4 regions of the Streptomyces sp. NPDC029169 genome follow, and region 1 is predicted to be linked to each of the others. Evidence: riboswitches for the same ligand, from Rfam matches in the RefSeq annotation. Region 1 holds a riboswitch; each other region holds the start of a gene.
The links. Region 1 has a riboswitch for cyclic di-AMP ahead of ACZ4VI_RS18025 (transglycosylase family protein). Riboswitches for the same ligand answer to the same signal wherever they lie in the genome.
Positions count from the first base shown of each region.

Region 1 (5,587 bases):
CATCATGCACTTGAAGCCGTTGCGCTGGGCCAGCTCGACGGCGTCCAGGGTCTCGGTCAGCGAACCGATCTGGTTGACCTTGACGAGCAGCGCGTTGGCGGCGCCGTCCTCGATGCCGCGGGCCAGGCGCTCCGGGTTGGTGACGAACAGGTCGTCGCCGACGATCTGGACCTTGGAGCCCAGCTTGTCGGTGAGGACCTTCCAGCCGTCCCAGTCGTCCTCGAACAGCGGGTCCTCGATGGAGACCAGCGGGTACGCGGAGACGAGCTCCTCGTAGTACTCGGTCATCTCGGCGGCCGAGCGGGACTTGCCCTCGAACTCGTACGAGCCGTCCTTGTAGAACTCGGAAGCGGCGACGTCGAGCGCCAGCGCGATGTCCTTGCCCGGGGCGTAGCCGGCCTGCTTGATGGCCTCCAGGATGAGGTCGAGCGCCTCGCGGTTGGAGTCCAGGTTCGGGGCGAAGCCGCCCTCGTCGCCGAGGCCGGTGGACAGGCCCTTGGTCTTCAGGACGGACTTGAGGGTGTGGTAGACCTCGGTGCCCCAGCGCAGGGCCTCGGAGAAGGACTCCGCGCCGATCGGCGCGATCATGAACTCCTGGATGTCCACGTTGGAGTCGGCGTGCGAGCCGCCGTTCAGGATGTTCATCATCGGAACGGGCAGCAGGTGCGCGTTCGGGCCGCCGAGGTAGCGGAAGAGCGGGAGGTCGGAGGCCTCGGACGCGGCGTGCGCGACGGCGAGGGAGACGCCGAGGATGGCGTTGGCGCCGAGGGAGGCCTTGTTGTCCGTGGCGTCCAGGTCGAACATGGCCTGGTCGATCAGGCGCTGCTCGGTGGCGTCGTAGCCGACGAGCTCCGGCCCGATCTGCTCGATCACGGCGAGGACGGCCTTCTCGACGCCCTTGCCCTGGTAGCGGTTCTTGTCTCCGTCACGGAGCTCAATGGCCTCGAACGCACCGGTGGAGGCACCGGACGGAACGGCAGCACGGCCGGTGCTGCCGTCGTCGAGGCCGACCTCGACCTCGACCGTGGGGTTGCCTCGGGAGTCCAGGATTTCCCGGGCTACGACGACGTCGATGGACGGCACGAGCATCTCCTTCTGGGATGTGACGCTGGATGTGACGCTGCGATGCAAAGTCGCTTCGGCCTTGCGACAAGAGCCTAACCGGCTCCCGGGCTCCAGCCAGCCGGGCGCCCGCCCCCTGGGACGAAAAAGGACCCAAGGGCATGCATCCGGGGGCAAAAGACCCGTACCTACTCATGGGTAACGCTGAACGGGCGGAACCCCGGCCCGGAGCGCACGGGGGGAGTCGCTCCGGACCGGGGTGGTCACCGCGGGAGGGTCGTGGGACCCGTGTGAGCCGCCGGACTCACACGAGCCGCCGGGCTCACTTCAGGTGAAGCTGCTGGCCCGGGTAGATCAGGTCGGCGTCCTCGACGACGTCCTTGTTGAGCTCGAAGAGCTTCTCCCAGCCGCCCTTGACGTCGTGGGCGGCGGCGATCTTGCTCAGGGTGTCACCGGCGACGACCTTGTACTCGCCGTCACCCTTCTTGACCTTCTTGCCGGCCGGGGTGGTGACGGTCTTCTTGGACTCGGCCTTCTTGGACTCGGCCTTCGGGGCGGTCCGCTGCTCGCTGCGGGTCGTCGGCTGCTCGGCCTGACGCTCCGGCTGCTGCGGGGCGCTCTGCTCGGCGGCGCCGCCGTCGTACGCGGCGTTGGAGAGGCCGACGCCGCAGCTCGGCCAGGCACCCTTGCCCTGGCCGGCCAGGACCTTCTCGGCGATCGTGATCTGCTGCGACTTCGAGGCCTGGTCGGCGGTGGCGGCGTACGCGGTGCCACCGTAGGCGGCCCAGGTGGAGGCGGCGAACTGCAGGCCGCCGTAGTAGCCGTTGCCGGTGTTGATGGACCAGTTGCCGCCGGACTCGCACTGGGCGACGGTGTCCCACTCGGAGGTGGTGGCGGCCGAGGCGGACCCGGCGGTCATCAGCGGGGCGGCGACGGCGACACCGGCGACACCGGCGAGGGCGACGGCGCGGGTGGCCTTGGAGGGACGACGGTGTTTGCCCTTGGCGGAAAACAGCATGGGACTTCTCCTCACCGACGCCTACGAGGTGAGCTGTCGGGTTCGGGCCATGTGAGTTGCCCGGCCGCGCGACCCAGCGCGCGGCTTCACCCCAAGCCGGTCCGTCGGCCGTCTGTCTCAACGGCCGGGGACGGCACTTACCTTGGGTCCCCCGCTCCTGCCTTCGGCGCATGACGCGACGACTGTTCCCATCGGCCGACGGCAGGATTCGGCGTACCGGTCGACGGGGCCCGCGGTGGCGAGCGGTGACGACCGTAGACACAGACCCGGGGGAAGTTCAAAGACGCCCATGGGGGACAAAACGCCCCTACTCGCTTCGGGACGAAGGGTGTTTACGCAGGTGAGAGGTGACGGAAGCAGAGTTTGCGGACGAGGCGCGCCAGTTGAGACAAAGAGACTCATGTCTCACTTGAACAGAACCGGACATACGACCCCGAACTGCCCCTACTTCGGGGCTGTCTCGCTCACGAGGTCGATGTCGAGGTCGAGGCTCTGGCCAGGGAGGATGAGGTCGGGGTCGTCGCCCACCGTCGCGCGGTTGGCGTCGTAGAGGGCACTCCAGCCACCCGGGAGCTCGTTCTCCTGGGCGATCTCGGTGAGGTTGTCGCCCGGCTTGACGGTGTATTCGCCGATAGCGTCCCGAATGTTCCGAGAAGCCCTGTTGTCCGGAGTGTCCCTACTGCCGTCCGGATTCATCGAATCCGCGCCAGGTGCCGGCACATCGGACGGGGAGGCATGTCGGCCCGTTTCAGGCGCCTTGTCCGTATGACCCGTCTCCTCCGGGGCGGCGTCACCACGGTGCTTGCCGGTGCCCTCGGTCACGGGCGCGGACGGCGTGACGGTCGGGGACGGGGCCCCGGGGGTCGCAGAGGCGTCCGGCTGTGCGGGCGCGGCCGAGGGGCTGGAGGAAGGACTGGAAGAGGCCTCGGAGTCGGCCGGGAGGCCGACGGTCCGGTTCGACTCCGGGAGCGGACCCGTGGGCTCCACCGGCGTGACGGCCGGACCGGGGTCGACATCGGGCGTGGCGCCGCCCTTCGTGAGCCCGGCGATCGGGGCACAGGTCGCCCACTGCGTGTCACCCGCGGCGAACGCCTTCTCGGCCACCGCGATCTGCTGGGCACGGCTGGCGAGGTCCGCGCTCGTCGCGTACGCCAGACCGCCGTACCTCTCCCAGGTCTCCTGGGTGAACTGGAGCCCGCCGTAGAGCCCGTTGCCGAAGTGGGCGCTCCACAGGCCGCCCGACTCGCACTCGGCGACGCGGTCCCAGGTCGCGGCATCGGCGGCGGAGGCCGAGCCCGCACCCAGGAGGGGCAGCGCGAGGGCCGATCCCGTCACGCCTGCGGCGACGACGATGGCGGGTGCCTGGCGGGGTCTGCGGTGTCGTCCGTTCCCGGAGCGCATGCGGAGCTGCCTTTCGCGTGACTGCTGAGGTGACGGTGAACGTAGCGGCATTCGAACGTCAGTCACAAGTCGATGCAGCGGAGATCACGTAAAAGTCACAGTCTTGACGACCCGTCAGTTCGCAACTGGTGCGAACTCGACAGGAAGCGTGCGCAATCCACGCATGATGAGCCCGCCGCGCCACCGCAGATCGGCAGGATCGACGGCAAGTCGCAGGTCGGGCAGGCGAGTCAGCAGCGTCGCGAGCGCGATCTGCCCTTCGAGCCTGGCGAGCGGGGCGCCGATGCAGTAGTGGATGCCGTGCCCGTAGCCGAGGTGCTGGTTGTCGCGCCGGGACAGATCGAGCGTGTCCGGCTCGTCGAAGCGCGCCGGGTCGCGGTCGGCGGCGGCCAGCACGACGAGGACCGGGTCGCCGGCCGGGATCTCCTGCCCGCCGATCGTCAGCGGCTCCATGGCGTACCGCCAGGTCGCCAGCTCCACCGGCCCGTCGTAGCGCAGCAGCTCCTCGACGCCGGTCTCCAGGAGGTCCCGTTCCCCGGCGGCGAGCGAGGCCTGGAGGCGGGCGCGCTGGTCGGGATGGCGAAGCAGGGCGTACACCCCGTTCCCGACCAGGTTGACGGTGGTCTCGAAGCCGGCGAAGAGAAGGATGAAGGCCATCGCGGCGGCCTCGTTCTCGGTGAGGTGCTCGCCGTGGTCGGAGGCCTTGATGAGCCCAGAGATCAGGTCGTCGCCGGGATCGAGCCGCTTGCGGTGGATCAGCTCCGCGAGATAGCCGCGCATCTTCTTGACCGACCGCGCCACCCCGCCGCGCGGCCCTCCGCCGTGCCGGATCATCATCCCGGCCCAGTCCCGGAAGTCGTCCTGGTCCTCGCGCGGCACTCCGAGCAGGTCGCAGATGGCGTAGATGGGCAGCGGGAAGGCGAACTCGTGGATGAGGTCGGCGGTGCCGTTGGCCGCGAACGAATCGATGAGCTGGTCCGTCAGCTCCTGCACCCGGGGCGCGAACTCGGCGACGCGGCGCGGGGTGAACGCCTTGGAGACCAGCCGGCGCAGCCGGGTGTGGTCGGGTGGGTCGATATTGAGCAGATGCGTCATCAGCTCGGCCTTGCGCTCCCCCGGGATCCCGGTCTTGCCCTTGGCGTGCGAGGGCTCGTCGTGATGCGCCGGGTTCTTCGACAGCCGCGGGTCGGCGAGGGCCTGCCGGGCGTCCGCGTACCGCGTCACCAGCCAGGCGTCGACCCCGCTGGGCAGCTTCGCCCGGTGCACGGGCGCGTGCTCGCGCAGCCAGGCGTAGGCGGGGTACGGGTCGGTGGCGAACTCCCAGGTGAAGAGCTCGGGGGCGGGGGGCGTGCTCACCCTGAGACGGTACAAGGTCGGTGGAGCGCCGGCCTCCGGGCGGACCGGTCCCTGAGATGTGATCGTCCGGTGAAGACGCGTGGCCTAGATTCTCCGGCGTGGATGTCCAGTTGCTCAGAAGCACGTTCGCCGTCGTCGAGAGACGGGCCGAGCATGCCGTCACCTTCTTCTACTCCCATCTGTTCTGGCACCACCCGGGCGTCCGCGAGCTCTTCCCCGAGGACATGCGGGCGCAGCGCGACCGGCTCTTCGCCGCGCTCACCCATGTCGTGACCCACCTGGAGGACCCCGGCCTCCCGGAGTACCTGGCCCATCTGGGCCGCGACCACCGCAAGTTCCTGGCCTCCCCCGCGCTCTACGCTGCCGTCGGCACCAGCCTGACCGCCGCGTTCGCCCATGCCGCCGGGGCCGCGTGGAGCGTCGAGGCGGAGAAGGCGTGGAGCGAGGCGTACGGGTACGTCGCCGAGCTGATGGTGCGGGGCGCGGAGGAGGCGGAGGCGGACGGGGAGCCGGCGTGGTGGGACGCGGTGGTGGTCCGGCACGAGCGGCTGGGCGAGGACCTGGCGGTGCTGACGCTGAAACCGCGCCGCCCTTTTCCGTACCGGCCGGGGCAGTACGTCAGCGTCAGCTCGCTGCGGGTGCCGAGGGTGTGGCGGACGTACTCGCTGGCCAACGCGGTGCGCGCGGACGGGACGGTGGATCTGCATGTGAGCCGGATCCCGGGCGGGGCGATGAGCACGGCGCTGGTGG
Region 1 is NZ_JBVHXA010000008.1:232,547-238,133, reverse strand. It holds gene eno (phosphopyruvate hydratase) at 1-1,089, opposite strand, end outside; gene ACZ4VI_RS18025 (transglycosylase family protein) at 1,385-2,080, opposite strand; cyclic di-AMP (ydaO/yuaA leader) riboswitch at 2,084-2,259, opposite strand; gene ACZ4VI_RS18020 (transglycosylase family protein) at 2,525-3,481, opposite strand; gene ACZ4VI_RS18015 (cytochrome P450 family protein) at 3,596-4,837, opposite strand; gene ACZ4VI_RS18010 (globin domain-containing protein) at 4,936-5,587, shown strand, end outside.

Region 2 (5,587 bases), on a different contig from region 1:
TTCGGGATCCCCGAGCAGTTCCTCGCCCACGCCAAACGCGGCGAGGTGCTCGCCGACCTCGGCCTCACCCCGGTGGAGATCGCCGGGAACATCAGCGCCGCACTGACCCGGAAGAAGGGGCGATGAGTGAAGAAGTGGCGACGAGCGAAGGATCGGCGATGAGCAAGGAGTTCGACCTCTCGGCACTGCTCGCCGAACGCGGCGCCGAGCGCTACGAGCTGCACACCCGGTACCTCAACCACCAGCTCCCGCGCATGCTGCACACCATCGGTTTCGACAAGGTCTACGAACGGGCCGAGGGCGCCCACTTCTGGGACGCCGACGGCGAGGACCACCTCGACATGCTGGCCGGCTTCGGCGTCATGGGCCTCGGCCGGCACCACCCCGTCGTCCGCAAGGCCCTCCACGACGTCCTGGACGCCCAGCTCGCCGACCTCACCCGCTTCGACTGCCAGCCGCTGCCCGGACTGCTCGCCGAGAAGCTGCTCGCCCACAGCCCGCACCTCGACCGAGTCTTCTTCGGCAACAGCGGTACGGAGGCGGTGGAGACCGCGCTGAAGTTCGCCCGGTACGCCACCGGGAGGCCCAGGATCCTCTACTGCACCCACGCCTTCCACGGCCTGACCACCGGCTCCCTCTCGGTCAACGGCGAGAAGTGCTTCCGGGACGGCTTCGCTCCGCTGCTGCCCGACACGGCGATCGAGCTCGGCGACCTCGACGCCCTGGAGCGCGAGCTGCGCAGGGGGGACGTGGCCGGGTTCGTCGTCGAACCCATCCAGGGCAAGGGGGTGCACGAGGCCCCGCCCGGCTTTCTGCGCGCCGCCCAGGAGGTGCTGCACCGGCACGGCGCCCTGCTGATCGCCGACGAGGTGCAGACCGGGCTCGGCAGGACCGGCGACTTCTACGCGTACCAGCACGAGGACGGCGTCGAACCCGACCTGCTCTGTGTCGCCAAGGCGCTCTCCGGCGGGTACGTGCCGGTCGGCGCGACGCTCGGCAAGGACTGGATCTTCAAGAAGGTCTACTCGTCCATGGACCGCGTCCTCGTCCACTCCGCCAGCTTCGGCTCGAACGCCCAGGCGATGGCCGCCGGGCTCGCCGTGCTCTCGGTCATGGAGAACGAGGGGACGGTGGCGCACGCGCGCCGGATCGGCGAGCTGCTGTCCTCGCGCCTGAGGGAGCTCGTGCCGCGCTACGAGCTGCTGCACGAGATCCGCGGGCGCGGGCTGATGATCGGGATCGAGTTCGGGCGGCCCTCGTCACTCGGGCTGCGCAGCCGGTGGACGATGCTGCAGGCGGCCCGGAAGGGTCTCTTCGCACAGATGGTCGTGGTGCCGCTGCTCCAGCGCCACCGGATCCTGACGCAGGTGTCGGGGGACCATCTGGAGGTGATCAAGCTGATTCCGCCACTGATCATCGACGAGGCGGACGTGGACCGCTTCGTGACCGCGTTCACGGCCGTGATGGACGACGCCCACGGTGGTGGCGGGCTGATGTGGGACTTCGGAAAGACGCTGGTCAAGCAGGCGGTCGCGCAGCGCTGATTCCCCGAGCGTGATCCGATCGTCCGGGCCGGCCGGTCCGAGCCGGTAGAGGCGCAGAGCCCCGTCGCCGAGCTGTGCCTCGGCGGCGGCGCCCCGCATCTGCGCTGAGCCATTCGAAAGGGGCCGATATGTCCGATTAGGGTCACGCCTCGACGACGAGGCGCTCGCGCAGCCGCGCGCGGGTCTCCGGGGCGAGCTTCAGGCCGTCGGTGAGGTAGCTCTCCACCGTTCCCCAGGTCTGCTCCATCGTCTCGAACGCGGCCCGCAGATACTCCACCCGCGCGTCGAACAGCGGGCTGATCAGCTCCATCACCTCGGGCGACATCGCGTCCGCGGAGGTGGAGCTGCGGCGCACCTTGTAGCGGCGGTGCGGATCGTTCGACTTCACGTAGTCGGCCTCGATCGCCTCGCGCTCGACACCCACCGCGAGCAGCGAGATGGCGATGGACAGGCCCGCCCGGTCCTTGCCGGCCGCGCAGTGCATGAGCGCGGGGACGCTGTCCTCGGCCAGTGCGTGCAGGACGCGGCTGTGCTCCGCCGTCCGCTCAACCATCATCTTCCGGTACGAATTGGACATTCGCTCGGCCGCCTTGCCGTCACCGAGGATGCCGCGGAGCTGCTCCAGCTCGCCGCTCCTGACCAGCTTCCAGAACTCCTTGCCGTCGGCCGGGTCGTTGAGCGGGATGTTCACGTTCCGTACACCGGGAAGTTCGACATCCGGGCCCTCTATCTTGAGGTCGGCCAGATTGCGGAAGTCGAAGATCGTGTGGAGCCCGAGGGCCGAGAGGAATGCGGCGTCCTCCTCGGTGGCGTGCGCGAGGTGGCCACTGCGGAAGAGGCGTCCGAATCGCACCGAATTGCCGTCCACGGTCGGCAGTCCGCCCACGTCCCGGAAGTTGCGTACCCCGGTGAGCTCGGGTTCGGTCGACGGGACCTGCGGCAGCTGCTGCGTCACGAGTGCTCCTGAAGGTTGACGGATCGAGATCACTTCCGGATCGATTCCTCGGGCAATCATCCCGGGTGGCGCGGCCCCCGTGCACCCCTGGGCAGAGGAATGGGTGTTCTGTCCGAATTGGGCCGTTAGGTATAACGCGCCCTGGTTGCAGGGGAGATGGGATTCGGTGCGTGAGCAGCGTCATATCAGTGACGGAACGTGCCTGATCGTCTTCCGTAATCCCCTTACCGGAAAAGGAAATCGAGGTTCCGTCATCCACGGAGGGTGACCGGAATTCGGCGTAAATATCACGCCCCGGATTGCGAAGAGAAACCGGCGGCTTGTTCGCCTCGACCCGCTCGTCTAGCGTCACCGTCACTCCGGTCGGACCGCCGAATCCTGCCACCGTCCGGAATCCGCACCCACCCACGTACGGCAGGAGCGGGGGACCCAGGTAGTACGCCGTTCCGGTCGTGCCGGACGGCTCGGGGTAAAGCCGCGTGAAAACGCGGCCGGACATCTCCAGTCCGAACCCGACAGCTCACCTCGCAGGCGACGGAGAGGAATTCGCCATGCCCGCGAAGGGTAAGCACCGCCGTCCCAAGGTCAACCCGATCACGCGCGGATTCGTCGCCGCCGGTACCGGTGGCGCCGTCGTCGCCCTGCCTCTGCTCGGTGCGACCGGAGCCCACGCCGCCGACAAGGCCGCCCCGTCCGTGACGCCCGAGCAGGCCGTCGCCGCGGCCCCCGCCGCTCCTGCGAAGGCCGCGCCCGCCAAGGCCCCGGCCGCCAAGCCGAAGACGTACTCCGTCGTCCCCGGCGACTACCTGTCGAAGATCGCCGCCGAGCACCACCTCGCGGGTGGCTGGAAGAAGCTCTACGCGGACAACCGCGAGGTCGTCGGCGAGAACCCGTCGCTCATCTTCCCCGGCATGAAGCTCACCCTCGGCGCCAAGTCGAAGGCGAAGGCGGCGCCCAAGGCCCCGGCCCCCAAGGCCGCCCCGAAGGCCGCGCCCAAGGCGGAGAAGTCCTCCACCGGCTCGGGCGAGTCCCGCAGCTCGCGCTCCACCGAGCGCAGCACGGTGGAGTCCACCCAGGCCGCCCCGGCTGCTCCGGCCGCCCCCGCGCAGACCTCGTCCTCCGGCTGGGTCGCCCCGGTCGGCGGCGGCGTCTCCACCCCGTACCGGGCCTCCGGCTCGATGTGGTCCTCCGGCTACCACACCGGTGTCGACTTCATGGCCTCCTCCGGCACCTCGGTCAAGGCCGTCGGCGCGGGCACCGTCCACTCCGCCGGCTGGAGCGGCGCCTACGGCAACGAGGTCGTCATCCAGCACGCCGACGGCACGTACTCCCAGTACGCGCACCTCTCCTCCCTCTCCGTCTCCGCGGGCCAGACCGTCTCCGGCGGCCAGGAGATCGGCCTGTCCGGCTCGACCGGCAACTCCAGCGGTCCGCACCTGCACTTCGAGATCCGCACCGGACCGAGCTACGGCTCGGACATCGACCCGCTGGCGTACCTTCGCCAGCACGGCGTCGGTATCTGACACACCAGCAGCACCCCGCAGGGGCCCGGCACTTCCGTGTGCCGGGCCCCCGCGGCGTATTCCGGCTTGGTGGAATCTTGACCGGTGGCGTATATCACCCGGCGTCAACCCTTCCTTACGGTCGCGTAGGTCACATCCGTAAGGGAAAGATGTGCTCCTGTGGCAGACGATTCGAGATCAGAGAACACGCACGCATTCGGGTCGTACGCGGCGATCGGCGACAGCTTCACCGAGGGCGTGGGCGACCCCGGGCCCGACGGGAAGTACGTCGGCTGGGCAGACCGTTTCGCGGTCCTGCTCGCCGACCGACTGCCGGAGCACGACGCATTCCGTTACGCCAACCTCGCCGTACGCGGCCGGCTTCTCGACCAGATCGTGGAGGAGCAGGTCCCCAGGGCGAAGGAGCTCGGCCCCGACCTGGTGAGCTTCTGCGCGGGCGGCAACGACATCATCCGCCCCGGCACCGACCCCGACGACGTCGCCGAGCGCTTCGAGCGCGCCGTCGCCGATCTGACGTCGGCCGTCGGCACGGTGATGGTGACGACCGGCTTCGACACCCGCGACGTCCCCGTCCTCAGGCATCTGCGCGGCAAGATCGCCACGTACACGGCCCACGTCCGGGCCATCGCCGACCGCTACGACTGCCCGGTCCTCGACCTGTGGTCGCTCAAGTCCGTGCAGGACAGGCGGGCCTGGGACGACGACCGGCTGCACCTTTCGCCCGAGGGTCACACCCGGGTCGCGCTGCGCGCCGCCCAGGTCCTCGGCATGGACGTACCGGCCGACCCGGACCAGCCTTGGCCGCCGCTCCCGCCGCGCGGCACGCTGGAGGTGCGCCGCGACGACATCCACTGGGCCAAGGAGTACCTGGTCCCGTGGATCGGCCGGCGCCTGCGGGGCGAGAGCTCGGGCGACCACGTGGCCGCCAAGCGCCCCGACCTCATGCCGCTTTAGTCACCGGGAGGACGCCGGGATCCGCTCCAGGACACCGCCCGCGAACACGTCGTACAGCGGCAGCGTCTCCAGATGGACGTAGCCGATGTGGCAGTCGCAGACGGCGAGCGGACAGGCGCGCGGGCGCAGGGCGGCACGGTACGAACCGTCGTACAGGTTGCCGAGCTCGGCCTTCACGAAGTGGCAGCGGCGCACGGTCCCGTCGCCGTCCACGGAGATCACCGACTCACCGGTCCGGCAGGGGAGGCCGGCGGAGCGGTGCGGACGGCGACTGTACGGGAAGAGGGGGTCGAGGGCCGTCCAGCCCTCGGCCTCCTCGTCCGTGTACGTATGGCCGTCGGCCGCGTTCACCCACAGATAGACCTCGGGCGGGAGGTCGTCCCGCAGCCGCCGGGCGTGCTCCCAGTGCTCCGGCAGGCCGACGATCCCGACGCTGAACCGCGTGCCCCGGGCCGCCAGCTCGCGGCACTTGCCGAGGAAACGGTCGTACGGCGTCTGCCCGGGGTGGTACGTGCACCAGAGCGCGAGGGTCGCGGGATCGGCCTCGGCCGGCCAGTCGGTGCGGCAGCTCAGGTTGGTCTGGATCGCCACCCGCTCGATGTGCGGCAGGT
Region 2 is NZ_JBVHXA010000001.1:792,503-798,089, reverse strand. It holds gene dxs (1-deoxy-D-xylulose-5-phosphate synthase) at 1-126, shown strand, start outside; gene ACZ4VI_RS03445 (aspartate aminotransferase family protein) at 159-1,544, shown strand; gene ACZ4VI_RS03440 (tyrosine-protein phosphatase) at 1,687-2,499, opposite strand; cyclic di-AMP (ydaO/yuaA leader) riboswitch at 2,892-3,046, shown strand; gene ACZ4VI_RS03435 (M23 family metallopeptidase) at 3,051-4,022, shown strand; gene ACZ4VI_RS03430 (SGNH/GDSL hydrolase family protein) at 4,182-4,976, shown strand; gene ACZ4VI_RS03425 (STM4011 family radical SAM protein) at 4,977-5,587, opposite strand, start outside.
Region 2: it holds a riboswitch for cyclic di-AMP, as region 1 does, so the genes downstream of both, ACZ4VI_RS03435 (M23 family metallopeptidase) here and ACZ4VI_RS18025 (transglycosylase family protein) in region 1, are expected to answer to the same signal.

Region 3 (5,587 bases), on a different contig from region 1:
GGCGCTGATGGGGCAGGTGCGTGTCGCCATGACCGCGTACGCGTCGGAAGGGCACGGGTGCGGCAGCGTGCTGGGGAAGGCGTCGGCGTTCCTCGCCGACCTGGACGCCGACCGGTTCGCGACCTGCCAGTACCTGCGGGTGGCGCTCGCCACGGGAGAGGTCCACGCGGCGAACGCGGGCCACCCGCCGCCGCTGCTGCGCCACGCCGACGGCACGGTCGAGCGGGTCCGGCTGGCGGGCGGCCCGCCGCTGGGCCTTCCCGCCGAGTGGGGGCTCGCCCCCTATCCGTACACGACGACCCGTCTGGCGCCGGGCGAGACGCTGCTGCTCTACTCGGACGGGCTGGTCGAGAAGCCGGGCGAGGACTTCGATCTCGGGCTCGCGCGCCTGGCCGCCGCCTTCGCCGACGGCCCGCCCGGACTGGAGGAGCTGGCCGACCACCTCCTCGACTCGCTCACCGGCGGCCCGCACGCGGAGGACGACGCGGCACTGCTGATGCTGCGCCGGGACGGCGCCGGACCGGCGTCGTAGCCGGGGAGTACCGTACGCGCCCGCCCCGCATTGGTTCATTTGGGAACCAATCAGATACCACCAACTGCCGCCCCTCGTAAGTTCACCCAAGACTTACCGCACGGTCGTATACCTTTAAGCCCCCCTCCCTCATTCTGTCCACCGTGTGCCATCAGGGCACCGGGTGACACGAGAGGCGGGGCATTGACTTCCATCAGCCGCAGGGGATTCGTCGGGATCGGGGCAGGGATCGGGGCAGGCCTCACGGCCGGCGCGGCGCTGCCCACGGGCACGGCGTCGGCCGCCGCAGCCGCCGCGACCGGCACCATCACCGACGTCAAGCACGTCGTGATCCTCATGCAGGAGAACCGCAGCTTCGACCACTACTTCGGCAGGCTGCGCGGCGTCCGCGGCTTCGGCGACCGGGCCGCGGGCAACACCCCAGGCGGCTGGGGCACCTTCAACCAGCCCAACTGGGGCGGCCGGCAGTACCCGTGGAAGCTGAGCGCCACCCCACCGGCGGGCGGCGTCGACGGCGAGACCCTGGCCCAGTGCAACGGCGACCTCCCGCACAGCTGGACCTCCCAGCACGCGGCGTGGAACAAGGGCCGGATGGACAACTGGGTCACGGGCGTCGGCAACACCCGCACCCTCGGCTATCTCGACCGCGGCGACATCCCCTTCCACTACGCCCTCGCCGACAACTACACCGTCTGCGACGCGTACTTCTGCTCGGCGCTCAGCGCCACAGGGCCCAACCGCACCTTCCTGTGGAGCGGCAAGATCGACGCCGCCAGCAAGGACGGCGGCGAGGAGTCCGGGCTGACCTGGGAGACGTACGCCGAGGCGCTCCAGCGGGCCGGCGTGAGCTGGAAGGTCTACCAGAACGCCCAGGACAACTACGGCGACAACGGCCTCGCATACTTCAAGAAGTTCACCGACGCGCGGCCCGGCGACCCGCTGTACGACCGCGGGATGGGTTCGGTGCCGAAGGTCACCGGCTCCACTCCGGACGACATCGCCGCCGCGATCCGCGCCGACGTCGTCGCCGGGACCCTTCCGCAGGTCTCCTGGGTGGTGGCGAGCGAGGCGTTCTCCGAGCACCCCTACGCCCCGCCCGGTGACGGCGCGCACTTCGTGGACCTCGTCTACCGCGCACTGGCCGCGAACCCCGAGGTCTTCGACTCGACGGTACTGTTCCTCAACTACGACGAGAACGACGGGTTCTTCGACCACGTGCCGCCGCCGGTCGCCCCGCCCGGCACCCCCGGCGAGTACATCGACGGCGTGCCGATCGGCCTGGGCTTCCGCGTCCCGATGATCGTCATGTCGCCCTGGACGCGCGGCGGCTGGGTCAGCTCCGAGGTCTTCGACCACACGTCCGTGCTGCGCTTCATGGAGACCTGGACGGCCGCCCTCGGCACCCCCGCCACCTGCCCGAACATCAGCGCCTGGCGGCGGAAGGTGACCGGCGACCTGACGGGTGTCTTCGACTTCGCGCATCCGGTGTACGGCGTCCCCTCGGGCCTCCCGTCCACCGCCAGGGTCATCGGGCAGTCCACCTGCGGCCCGCTGCCCAACCCGGTGCCGCAGGACAATGCCCTGCCCGCGCAGGAGTCCGGCAGCCGCCCGGCGCGCGCCGTGCCGTACCAGGTCAACGGAAACCTCGACCGGTTCGAGTTCGGTGCGGCGGGCAAGATCCTCGCCTGGTTCTCGATGACGAACCAGGGCGCGCAGGCGAAGCGGGCCGCGCACTTCACGATCCACCCGCACCAGCACCGGGACACGGCGGCCTGGCAGTACACGGTCGACCCGGGTGCCACGTCGACGGACTACTTCAACATCGGGCTCGGCTCCGGCTCGGGCAAGTACGACATCTCGATGATGGGCCCCAACCGCTTCCTGCGGCGCTTCATCGGCGACGCCTCGAAGGCGGGCAAGGCGATCGAGGTGGCGGCGCGGTTCGCGACCGAGCCCGGCACCGGGAAGACGGCGATCTGGTTCAAGATGACCAACACCTCCGCCGGGCCGGTGACCTTCACGATCCGCTCGGACGCCTATCGCACGGACGGGCCCTGGACGTACACGGTCCCGGCGAGCTCCTCCCGCGAGGACTTCTTCAACGCCGTCGCGTACAGCAACGGCTGGTACGACTTCACGATCCTCGCCGACATCGACGGCACCTGGTCGCGCCGCTACACCGGTCACATCGAGACGGGGGCCCCGAGCATCACGGGCTGAACGTATTCCCACAGTTCCAGCCAAAAGGGACACAAGGGTATTTACACGCCCTTGTGTCCCTTTTCTCGACCCAGCTGAATTTCCTGGAATGACCGTTTTGGCTTCCCGGGTGACATGAATCACGTGGGGCTGCCTGCGGCCCTCGGGGCACCCCCCTTCCCTTGTACCGCAAGGAAGTTCGGCGCGGTCGGGGCCGCGAGAAACGCGGCGATGAATTCTGTACACATTGCCCACCCGTGCCGAGTCTTGTTCCGGTCGACATTTCTCGCCTACGGTCACCTCGACCCGGACGGAACGCCGAATCCTGCCACCGTCCGATAAACCCCCCATTTACCCGTCGGCAGGAGCGGGGGACCCAGTTTTTTCGCCGGTCCGGATTCCCGGAGCGGCTAGGGGTGAAGCCGCACGCGTGCGGCCGGGCAGCTCCAGCCCTAACCCGACAGCTCACCCCGCAGGCGCCGGAGAGGAATCCTTCATGCCCGCTCACGGTAAGCACCGGCGCCCCAAGCGACGTCCCCTCACCCGCGGTATCGCCCTCGCGAGCACGGGTGGCGCCGCACTGGCCCTCCCCCTCGTCGCCACGGCCACCGCGCACGCGGCGCCCAGCGCGGCCCCCAAGACGGCACCCGTCGAGAAGACCGTCTTCAGCGCGCCCGCGAAGATCGCGGAATCGATTCCCACCGCGCAGAATTCCGCCCCCAAGACCTATACCGTCGTCCGCGGCGACTCCCTTTCCGTGATCGCGGACGAACAGAATGTTCGAGGCGGCTGGAAGGCCCTGTACCGGGCGAATCGCGAAGCTGTCGGTGACAACCCGTCACTTATTCACCCCGGGCTCGAACTCACCCTTCGCGGGAAGTCCGTGAGTGCTCCGAAGAAGCCGGCGTCGCAGCCGAAGTCCTCGGCCCGTAAGTCGAGTACGGACCGGGCCGACCGCTCGCAGCGGGCCGCCGCCCCCGCCAAGGCCGCCCCGGCTGCCAAGGCAGCCCCCGCCGCCAAGCCCGCGGCCAAGAGCTACACCAACGACCTGGACGGCTGGATCCGCGAGTCGCTGGACGTCATGGCGCAGTACGGCATCCCCGGTTCGTACGAGGGGATCCACCGCAACATCATGCGCGAGTCCTCCGGCAACCCGCAGGCCATCAACCTCTGGGACTCCAACGCCGTCAAGGGCACCCCGTCCAAGGGTCTCCTCCAGGTCATCGAGCCGACGTTCCTGGCCTACCACGTGCCGGGCACCTCGATGGACCTCTTCGACCCGGTCGCCAACATCACCGCGGCCTGCAACTATGCGGCGGACCGCTACGGCTCGATCGACAACGTCAACGGGCCGTACTGACAGCCGCTCCTGAGGCACCGGCTCTAGAAGTGGTCGGCGAACCAGCCGGCGGCGAGTTCGCCGACCTGTTCCAGCGTGCCCGGCTCCTCGAAGAGGTGGCCGGCGCCCGGAACGACGACGAGCCGGTTCTCGCAGCGGAGTTGACGCTGGGCCTCCTCGTTCAGGTCGCGTACGAGCGGGTCGTGGCCCCCCACGATCAGCAGTGTGGGGGCGCGTACCTGGGCGAGGCGGGGTCCGGCGAGGTCCGGGCGGCCGCCGCGGGAGACCACGGCGGCCACCTCGGACAGCGGGTCGCCCGCGGCCCACAGCGCTGCCGCGGCGCCGGTGCTGGCTCCGAAGTAGCCGGTGCGCAGCCCGTCGAGGCCGGGCTGCCGGCCCAGCCAGTGCGTGGCCCGGGCCAGCCGGTCGGCCAGTAGCTCCGTGTCGAAGACATTGGCGCGGTCGGCCGCCTCGTCCTCGGTGAGCAGGTCGAACAGGAGCGTCCCGAGACCGGCGCGGTTCAGGCTCTCGGCGACGGCCCGGTTGCGGGGGCTGTGCCGGCTGCTGCCGCTGCCGTGGGCGAACAGCACGACACCCGGGGCGTCGTCGGGCACCACGAGGCGGCCCGCGACCTGCACCTCCCCGGCCGGGATGCGCACCTCCGGGTCCTCGGCGCCCGAGCCCTGACCGGCGTGGTGGCGCTCCAGGCAGGCGACGACCTCCTCGTCCGAGGTCTGTGAGAAGTCCTGGTAGAACTGGCCGATCGCGTAGAAGAACTCCGGCTCGTGGACGCTGACGGCCTCGTCGGCCTCCCGGCCGATCCGCTCCCGCCAGTCGTGCGGCGCGACGGGCACCGCGAGGACGATACGGGCGGCCCCCTGGGCCCGGACGACCCGGCAGGCGGCGACCGCCGTGGCGCCCGTCGCCAGGCCGTCGTCCACGACCACGGCGGTCCGGCCGTCGAGCCGGGCGGCGGGCCGGTCGCCGCGGTAGCGCTGGGCCCGCTGCCCGAGCACGACGCGCTCGCGTGCCTCGACGACGGCGAGGTCGCGGTCGGAGACCCGGGTGTCGGCCAGGACGTGGTCGTTGAGGACGCGCACGTCCCCCTCGCCGATGGCTCCCATGGCCAGCTCCGGCTGGAAGGGCACCCCCAGTTTGCGTACGAGACAGACGTCCAGCGGAGCCCCCAGCGCGTCGGCGACCTGTTCGGCGACCGGCACGCCGCCGCGGGGAAGTCCCAGGACCACGACGTCATGGCCCTTGAGATGGGTCAGGCATGCGGCGAGTTGCCGTCCGGCGTCCGTGCGATCGGTGAAGTACATGTCCCGCTCGTCTCCCTGGTCCGGAGCGTGCGCGCGGGCGGATGCGCGCCGTCGCCTGTCAGGCGGGGCGTGCGACGAGGGTTCCGTCCTCGTCGAGGTCGACCCGTGCGCCGTAGGGCCGGCTCGTCCGGCCGAGTACGTCGTGGAGCCAGCGCGCGTCACGGCCGGGGGCGTGTTCCAGCCGCATGCGCCGGG
Region 3 is NZ_JBVHXA010000015.1:127,340-132,926, reverse strand. It holds gene ACZ4VI_RS25725 (SpoIIE family protein phosphatase) at 1-532, shown strand, start outside; gene ACZ4VI_RS25720 (phosphocholine-specific phospholipase C) at 716-2,752, shown strand; cyclic di-AMP (ydaO/yuaA leader) riboswitch at 3,066-3,225, shown strand; gene ACZ4VI_RS25715 (transglycosylase SLT domain-containing protein) at 3,228-4,091, shown strand; gene ACZ4VI_RS25710 (phosphoribosyltransferase family protein) at 4,115-5,392, opposite strand; gene ACZ4VI_RS25705 (CapA family protein) at 5,451-5,587, opposite strand, start outside.
Region 3: it holds a riboswitch for cyclic di-AMP, as region 1 does, so the genes downstream of both, ACZ4VI_RS25715 (transglycosylase SLT domain-containing protein) here and ACZ4VI_RS18025 (transglycosylase family protein) in region 1, are expected to answer to the same signal.

Region 4 (5,587 bases), on a different contig from region 1:
AACGCGTTGGGCCCGATGATCCGCATCCCGTACGAGCGGGCCTGCCGTACCAGTTCCCGCTGCCGGTCCCGCCCCTCCCCCGCCCCCGTCTCCGCGTAGCCCGCCGAGAGCACGACGAGCCCCCGCACCCCGTGCTCCCCGCAGTCGGCGACGGCCTCCGGCACGCGCTCGGCGGGGACGGCCACGATCGCGAGGTCCACCGGTTCGCCGATGTCCCCGACGGAGCGGAAGGCCGGCACTCCGTCGAGCGTGCCGGTCTCCTCGGGGAGCGCGCGGTTCACCGCGTACGTACGTCCGGTGAACCCGCCCTCCAGGAGGTTGCGCAGGACCGTCCGGCCGACCCCGCCCGGCGTGCGGCCGGCCCCGACGACGGCGACCGAGCCGGGGGTGAGGAGCCGCTGCACCGAGCGCGCCTCCGCTCGCTGCTCCCGGGCGCGCTGCACGGCGAGGGAGCGGTCGGTGGGCTCCAGGTCGAGGTGGAGCCGGACGGAACCGTCCTCGAAGCTCCGCTTCTGGGTGTATCCGGCGTCGGTGAAGACCTTGATCATCTTGGTGTTCGCGGGCAGCACCTCCGCCGCGAACCGCCGGATGTCCCGCTCCCGTGCCACCGCCGCGATGTGTTCGAGCAGCGCGGAGGCCACGCCGCGCCCCTGGTGCGCGTCCTGGACGAGGAAGGCGACCTCGGCCTCGTCGGCGGGCGCGGAGGCGGGCATGCCCCGGTCGTCGATGCGGTCGTACCGGACGGTCGCGATGAACTCGCCGCCGACCGTCGCCGCGAGTCCCACCCGGTCGACGAAGTCGTGATGGGTGAAGCGGTGCACGTCCTTGGCGGAGAGCCGCGGGTACGGCGCGAAGAAGCGGTAGTACTTCGACTCGTCCGAGACCTGCTCGTAGAAGCTGACCAGGCGGTCGGCGTCGTCGGCGGTGATGGGCCTGATGCGCGCGGTGCCGCCGTCCCGCAGGACCACGTCCGCTTCCCAGTGGTCGGGGTAGGCGTGGTCCGGCCGCTCCGGTCGTTCCGGCTGTGACGGCTGTTCCGACGCGCTCTGCATGGGGCAAGAGTACGGCCGGGGACCGACACGGACACCGGTCGCGCGGCGCCTGGTGCACCATGCAAGGGTGGGAAAACCGATCGGCTCTGGCGCAGGGCCGGAGGTCGGCCACGAGCACTCCGCGACCCATGAGAGACTGGTCTAGACAACCGGCTTTGAGACTTGAAGGGCAACACCATGGCTGAGCGCCGCGTCAACGTCGGCTGGGCCGAGGGCCTGCACGCCCGCCCCGCCTCCATCTTCGTCCGTGCCACCACGGCCTCCGGCGTCCCCGTGACGATCGCCAAGGCCGACGGCAACCCGGTGAACGCCGCGTCGATGCTCGCGGTGCTCGGCCTGGGCGCGCAGGGCGGCGAGGAGATCGTGCTCGCTTCGGACGCCGAGGGCGCCGAGGTCGCGCTCGACCGTCTCGCGAAGCTGGTTGCCGAGGGTCTCGAGGAACTGCCCGAGACCGTCTGACCGAATTTCCGGAGAAGCCGCACACGCCGACATGACGGTGGGTGCGGCTTCTTCGTTTCATCCGGCCGATTTCATGGGAATTCCGCGCAGCACAAAGAAGGCCCTCGAATTCCCGCTCTTTGTATACGGTCCGCTCGTTAATTCCGGGCGGTCGCCGTGTTGACGACGTGTTGCGAAACCCTCACACGCCCCCGCTCCCCGCGCTCCGGAAGCTTCAGCCGGTGCAGGACCAGCGAGCGCTCGGCGTGCATCGCGGTCAGGGCGCGGGCCCGTTCGGCGTCGCCCCGCGCCACCGCGTCCACGATCGCCCCGTGTTCCGCCCATGCCTCGACGGGCTGGGCGGGGGCCTCGACCGCGTACATCCAGGCGATCTTGTGCCGTAGCTGAGTGAGCAGGGCGGTGAGCGCCGGGCTGCCCGAGGCCTGCGCCAGCGTCTCGTGGAACCAGCCGCCGAGCGAGCGCAGATCGTCCCCCTGGCCGCGCCTGGCCCTCTCCTGCCCGAGCCTGACCAGGCCGCGCAGCACCTTGAGGTGCGCCTCGGTCCGGCGCTGGGCGGCGCGGGCGGCGCCGAGCGGTTCCAGGAGAGACCGTACGTCCAGGAGGTCCGCCGCCTCCTGCTCGGTGGGCTCGGCGACGTGGGCGCCGGCATGGCGGCGGGTGATCACGAAGCCCTCGGACTCCAGGGTGCGCAGGGCCTCGCGGACCGGGACGCGGGAGACTCCGTAACGGCGGGCGAGCTGCTCCTCGGTCAGCCGGCTGCCGCGCTCGAAGACCCCGGTGACGATGTCGTCCCGGATCGCCGTGCATACCGAGTGCGCGGGAATGCGCATGTTCGACCTCCGCCATGTGATCCGCGCGAAACCGGTTCTCCGGCGACTCTATTGCAGCGGGGCGGCATTTCCGATGGCTCTTCAGGAATCATGGATATCTTTTGGTCAGCGAAAAGCCCCGGCTCAGTACGAGCCGGGGCTTTTCTGACGCGCTTCTGACGCCTTCTGATGCGGTGTCGGTCAGACGTTCACGCCGCGGGCGCGCAGGTACGCGACCGGGTTGATGTCGGAGCCGTACTCGGCGGTGGTGCGGGCCTCGAAGTGGAGGTGCGGGCCGGTCGAGTTGCCGGTCGAGCCCGAGATGCCGATCTGCTGGCCCGGGGTGACGGACTGGCCGACGGAGACACTGATGGCCGAGAGGTGACCGTACTGGGTGTACGTGCCGTCGTTCATCCGGATGACGATGTTGTTGCCGTACGCGCCGCCCCAGCCGGCCTCGACGACGGTGCCGGAGCCGACGGAGACGACCTTGGTGCCGTAGGCGGCGTGGAAGTCGACGCCGGAGTGGCTGCCGGAGGACCAGAGCGAGCCGCCGGCCTTGTAGCCGGTGGAGACGTACGAGCCGGCAACCGGGAGCTGGAAGGAGTTGAGGCGCCTGCGCTCGGCCTCGCGGGCGGCGCGCTCCTTGGCCTCGCGGATCTCCTTGGCGCGGGCCTCGGCCTTCCGCTTCGCCTCCGCCTTGCGCTTCGCCTCCTCCTTGGCACGGGCCTCGGCCTCGGCCGCCTCGCGCTCCTGGGCGGCGGCCTGGGCGTCGATCGTGTCCGCGAGGGAGTCGGCGGCGACGATCTGGGTCAGGCCGGTGTCCTCGAGGGAGGGGGCGTCCGTGTCGACGGCGAGCGCCGGGGAGGCGAGGGTTCCGATGACGCCGGTGGTGGCGAGGGTCGCGACGCCGGCGAGGCCCGCGCTGCGGCGCGCCAGACGGCTCGGACCACGATGCTTCCCGGTGGCACGGGTGAACGCCATGTAGGGGCTGATCCTTTCCTTCCTTCTCGCCTACCGGGTTAGCTGACGGGTTCGGAGCAGGAAGGTCTCCTACGGGCCCCTCCGCACGGATGCGAAGGCGTCCGATTCACCCCAGGGACTTCGTGTGGGTCCCCGGCTCCCCAGGCTCGCGCCTGACGGGGACTCGGCGATGACTGTCCGATGCCGCGGGTGCGGCGGGTGCAACTGGCGAACAGCCGGATCGACGCTAGGCGGATCGTCCGTCAATCACCAAACAGTCACGCCTGTTTGTAAGACTTGCCACAGGTCATACACGCACCGTCCGCAGCATTTCGGACAAACAGCAGGACCCCGACGTATCGCTACGTCGGGGTCCTTCAGTGGTGCGAAACCTCGTCAGCCGGTGACGACGGTCACTTCGCCGATGCCGAGCGCGCGCACGGGCGCCTCGATCTGCGCCGCGTCGCCCACGAGGACGGTGACGAGACGGTCCACGGGGAAGGCGTTGACGACGGCCGCCGTCGCCTCCACCGTGCCGGTCTCGGCCAGCCGCGCGTACAACTGCGCCTGGAAATCGTCCGGGAGGTGCTGCTCGACCTGATCGGCGAGCGTCCCGGCGACCGAGGCGGCGGTCTCGTACTTGAGCGGCGCCACGCCCACCAGGTTCTGCACGGCCACGTCGCGCTCGGCGTCCGTCAGCCCCTCGGCGGCGAGGGTGCGCAGCACCCTCCACAGGTCGTCAAGTGCCGGACCGGTGTTGGGGGTGTCCACGGAACCGCTGATGGCGAGCATCGAGGCGCCGTTGCCCTTGCCGTCGGAGCGGAGCACCTGGCCGAAGGCCCGGACACCGTAGGTGTAGCCCTTCTCCTCGCGCAGAACGCGGTCGAGGCGGGAGGTGAGCGTGCCGCCGAGGCAGTACGTGCCGAGGACCTGGGCCGGCCAGACGCGGTCGTGCCGGTCGGCGCCGACGCGGCCGATCAGCAGCTGGGTCTGGACGGCGCCGGGGCGGTCGACGATGACGACCCGGCCGGTGTCGTCCGCCGTGATCGGCGGGACGGGGCGGGGCTCGGCGGCGTTCCCGGTCCAGGCGCCCAGCGTCTCGGCGAGGACCTTGTCCAGGTCCACGTCGGTCAGGTCGCCGACGACCACGGCGGTGGCCGTCGAGGGGCGGACGTGCGCCTCGTAGAAGGCACGGACGGCCGCGGCGTCGATCGCCTCCACCGTCTCCTCGGTGCCCTGGCGCGGCCGGGACATCCGGGAGTCGGCCGGGAAGAGCTCCTTGGAGAGCTGCTTGGCCGCCCGGCGGGCCGGGTTGGCCGTCTCGTGCGGGATCTCGTCGAGCCGGTTGCGCACCAGGCGCTCGACCTCGGAGTCGAGGAACGCCGGCGCGATCAGGGCCTCGGAGAGCAGCCCGAGCGCCTTGGGCAGCCGGGAGACGGGGACTTCCAGGGAGACCCGTACGCCCGGGTGGTCGGCGTGCGCGTCGAGCGTGGCGCCGCAGCGCTCCAGCTCGGCCGCGAACTCCTCGGCGGTGTGCTGGTCCGTGCCCTCGGAGAGGGCGCGGGCCATGATCGTGGCGACACCGTCGAGCCCCGCGGGCTCGGCGTCCAGCGGGGCGTCGAGGAGGACCTCGACGGCGACGACCTGCTGGCCGGGGCGGTGGCAGCGCAGCACGGTCAGGCCGTTGTCCAGGGCTCCGCGGTCGGGGGCCGGGAAGGCCCACGGCCTGGCGGTGCCCGGCTTCGGCTGCGGGTGGAACGTCATGCTCGTCAAAGACGCGGCAGCGTCGGTCACTGGTCCGCTCCCTCTTCCTCGTCGCTGTCGCTCTGCTCGCCGCTCTGGTCGGCGTCGCTCTGCTCGGTACCGATGGGTTCGTAGACCAGCACCGCGCGGTTGTCCGGGCGCAGCTGGGCAGCGGCGACCGCGCGCACCTCCTCGGCGGTGACGTCCAGGACCCGGTTGACGGCCGTCAGGGCGAGCTGCGGGTCGCCGAACAGGACCGCGTAGCGGCACAGTTCGTCGGCGCGGCCCGCGACCGTGCCGAGCCGGTCCAGCCACTCGCGCTCCAACTGGGCCTGGGCGCGCTCCATCTCCTCGGGCGTCGGACCGTCGGCGGCGAAGCGGGCCAGCTCCTCGTCGACGGCAGCCTCGATCTCGGGCACCTCGACCCCGCCGGAGGTCTTGACGTCCAGCCAGCCGAGCGAGGGCGCGCCGGCCAGGCGCAGCAGGCCGAAGCCGGCGGCGACGGCCGTGCGGTCGCGGCGGACCAGACGGTTGTGGAGCCGGGAGGACTCGCCGCCGCCG
Region 4 is NZ_JBVHXA010000011.1:105,482-111,068, reverse strand. It holds gene ACZ4VI_RS21430 (bifunctional acetate--CoA ligase family protein/GNAT family N-acetyltransferase) at 1-1,052, opposite strand, end outside; gene ACZ4VI_RS21425 (HPr family phosphocarrier protein) at 1,230-1,511, shown strand; gene ACZ4VI_RS21420 (GntR family transcriptional regulator) at 1,649-2,341, opposite strand; gene ACZ4VI_RS21415 (M23 family metallopeptidase) at 2,522-3,304, opposite strand; cyclic di-AMP (ydaO/yuaA leader) riboswitch at 3,318-3,483, opposite strand; gene ACZ4VI_RS21410 (M16 family metallopeptidase) at 3,680-5,047, opposite strand; gene ACZ4VI_RS21405 (M16 family metallopeptidase) at 5,074-5,587, opposite strand, start outside.
Region 4: it holds a riboswitch for cyclic di-AMP, as region 1 does, so the genes downstream of both, ACZ4VI_RS21415 (M23 family metallopeptidase) here and ACZ4VI_RS18025 (transglycosylase family protein) in region 1, are expected to answer to the same signal.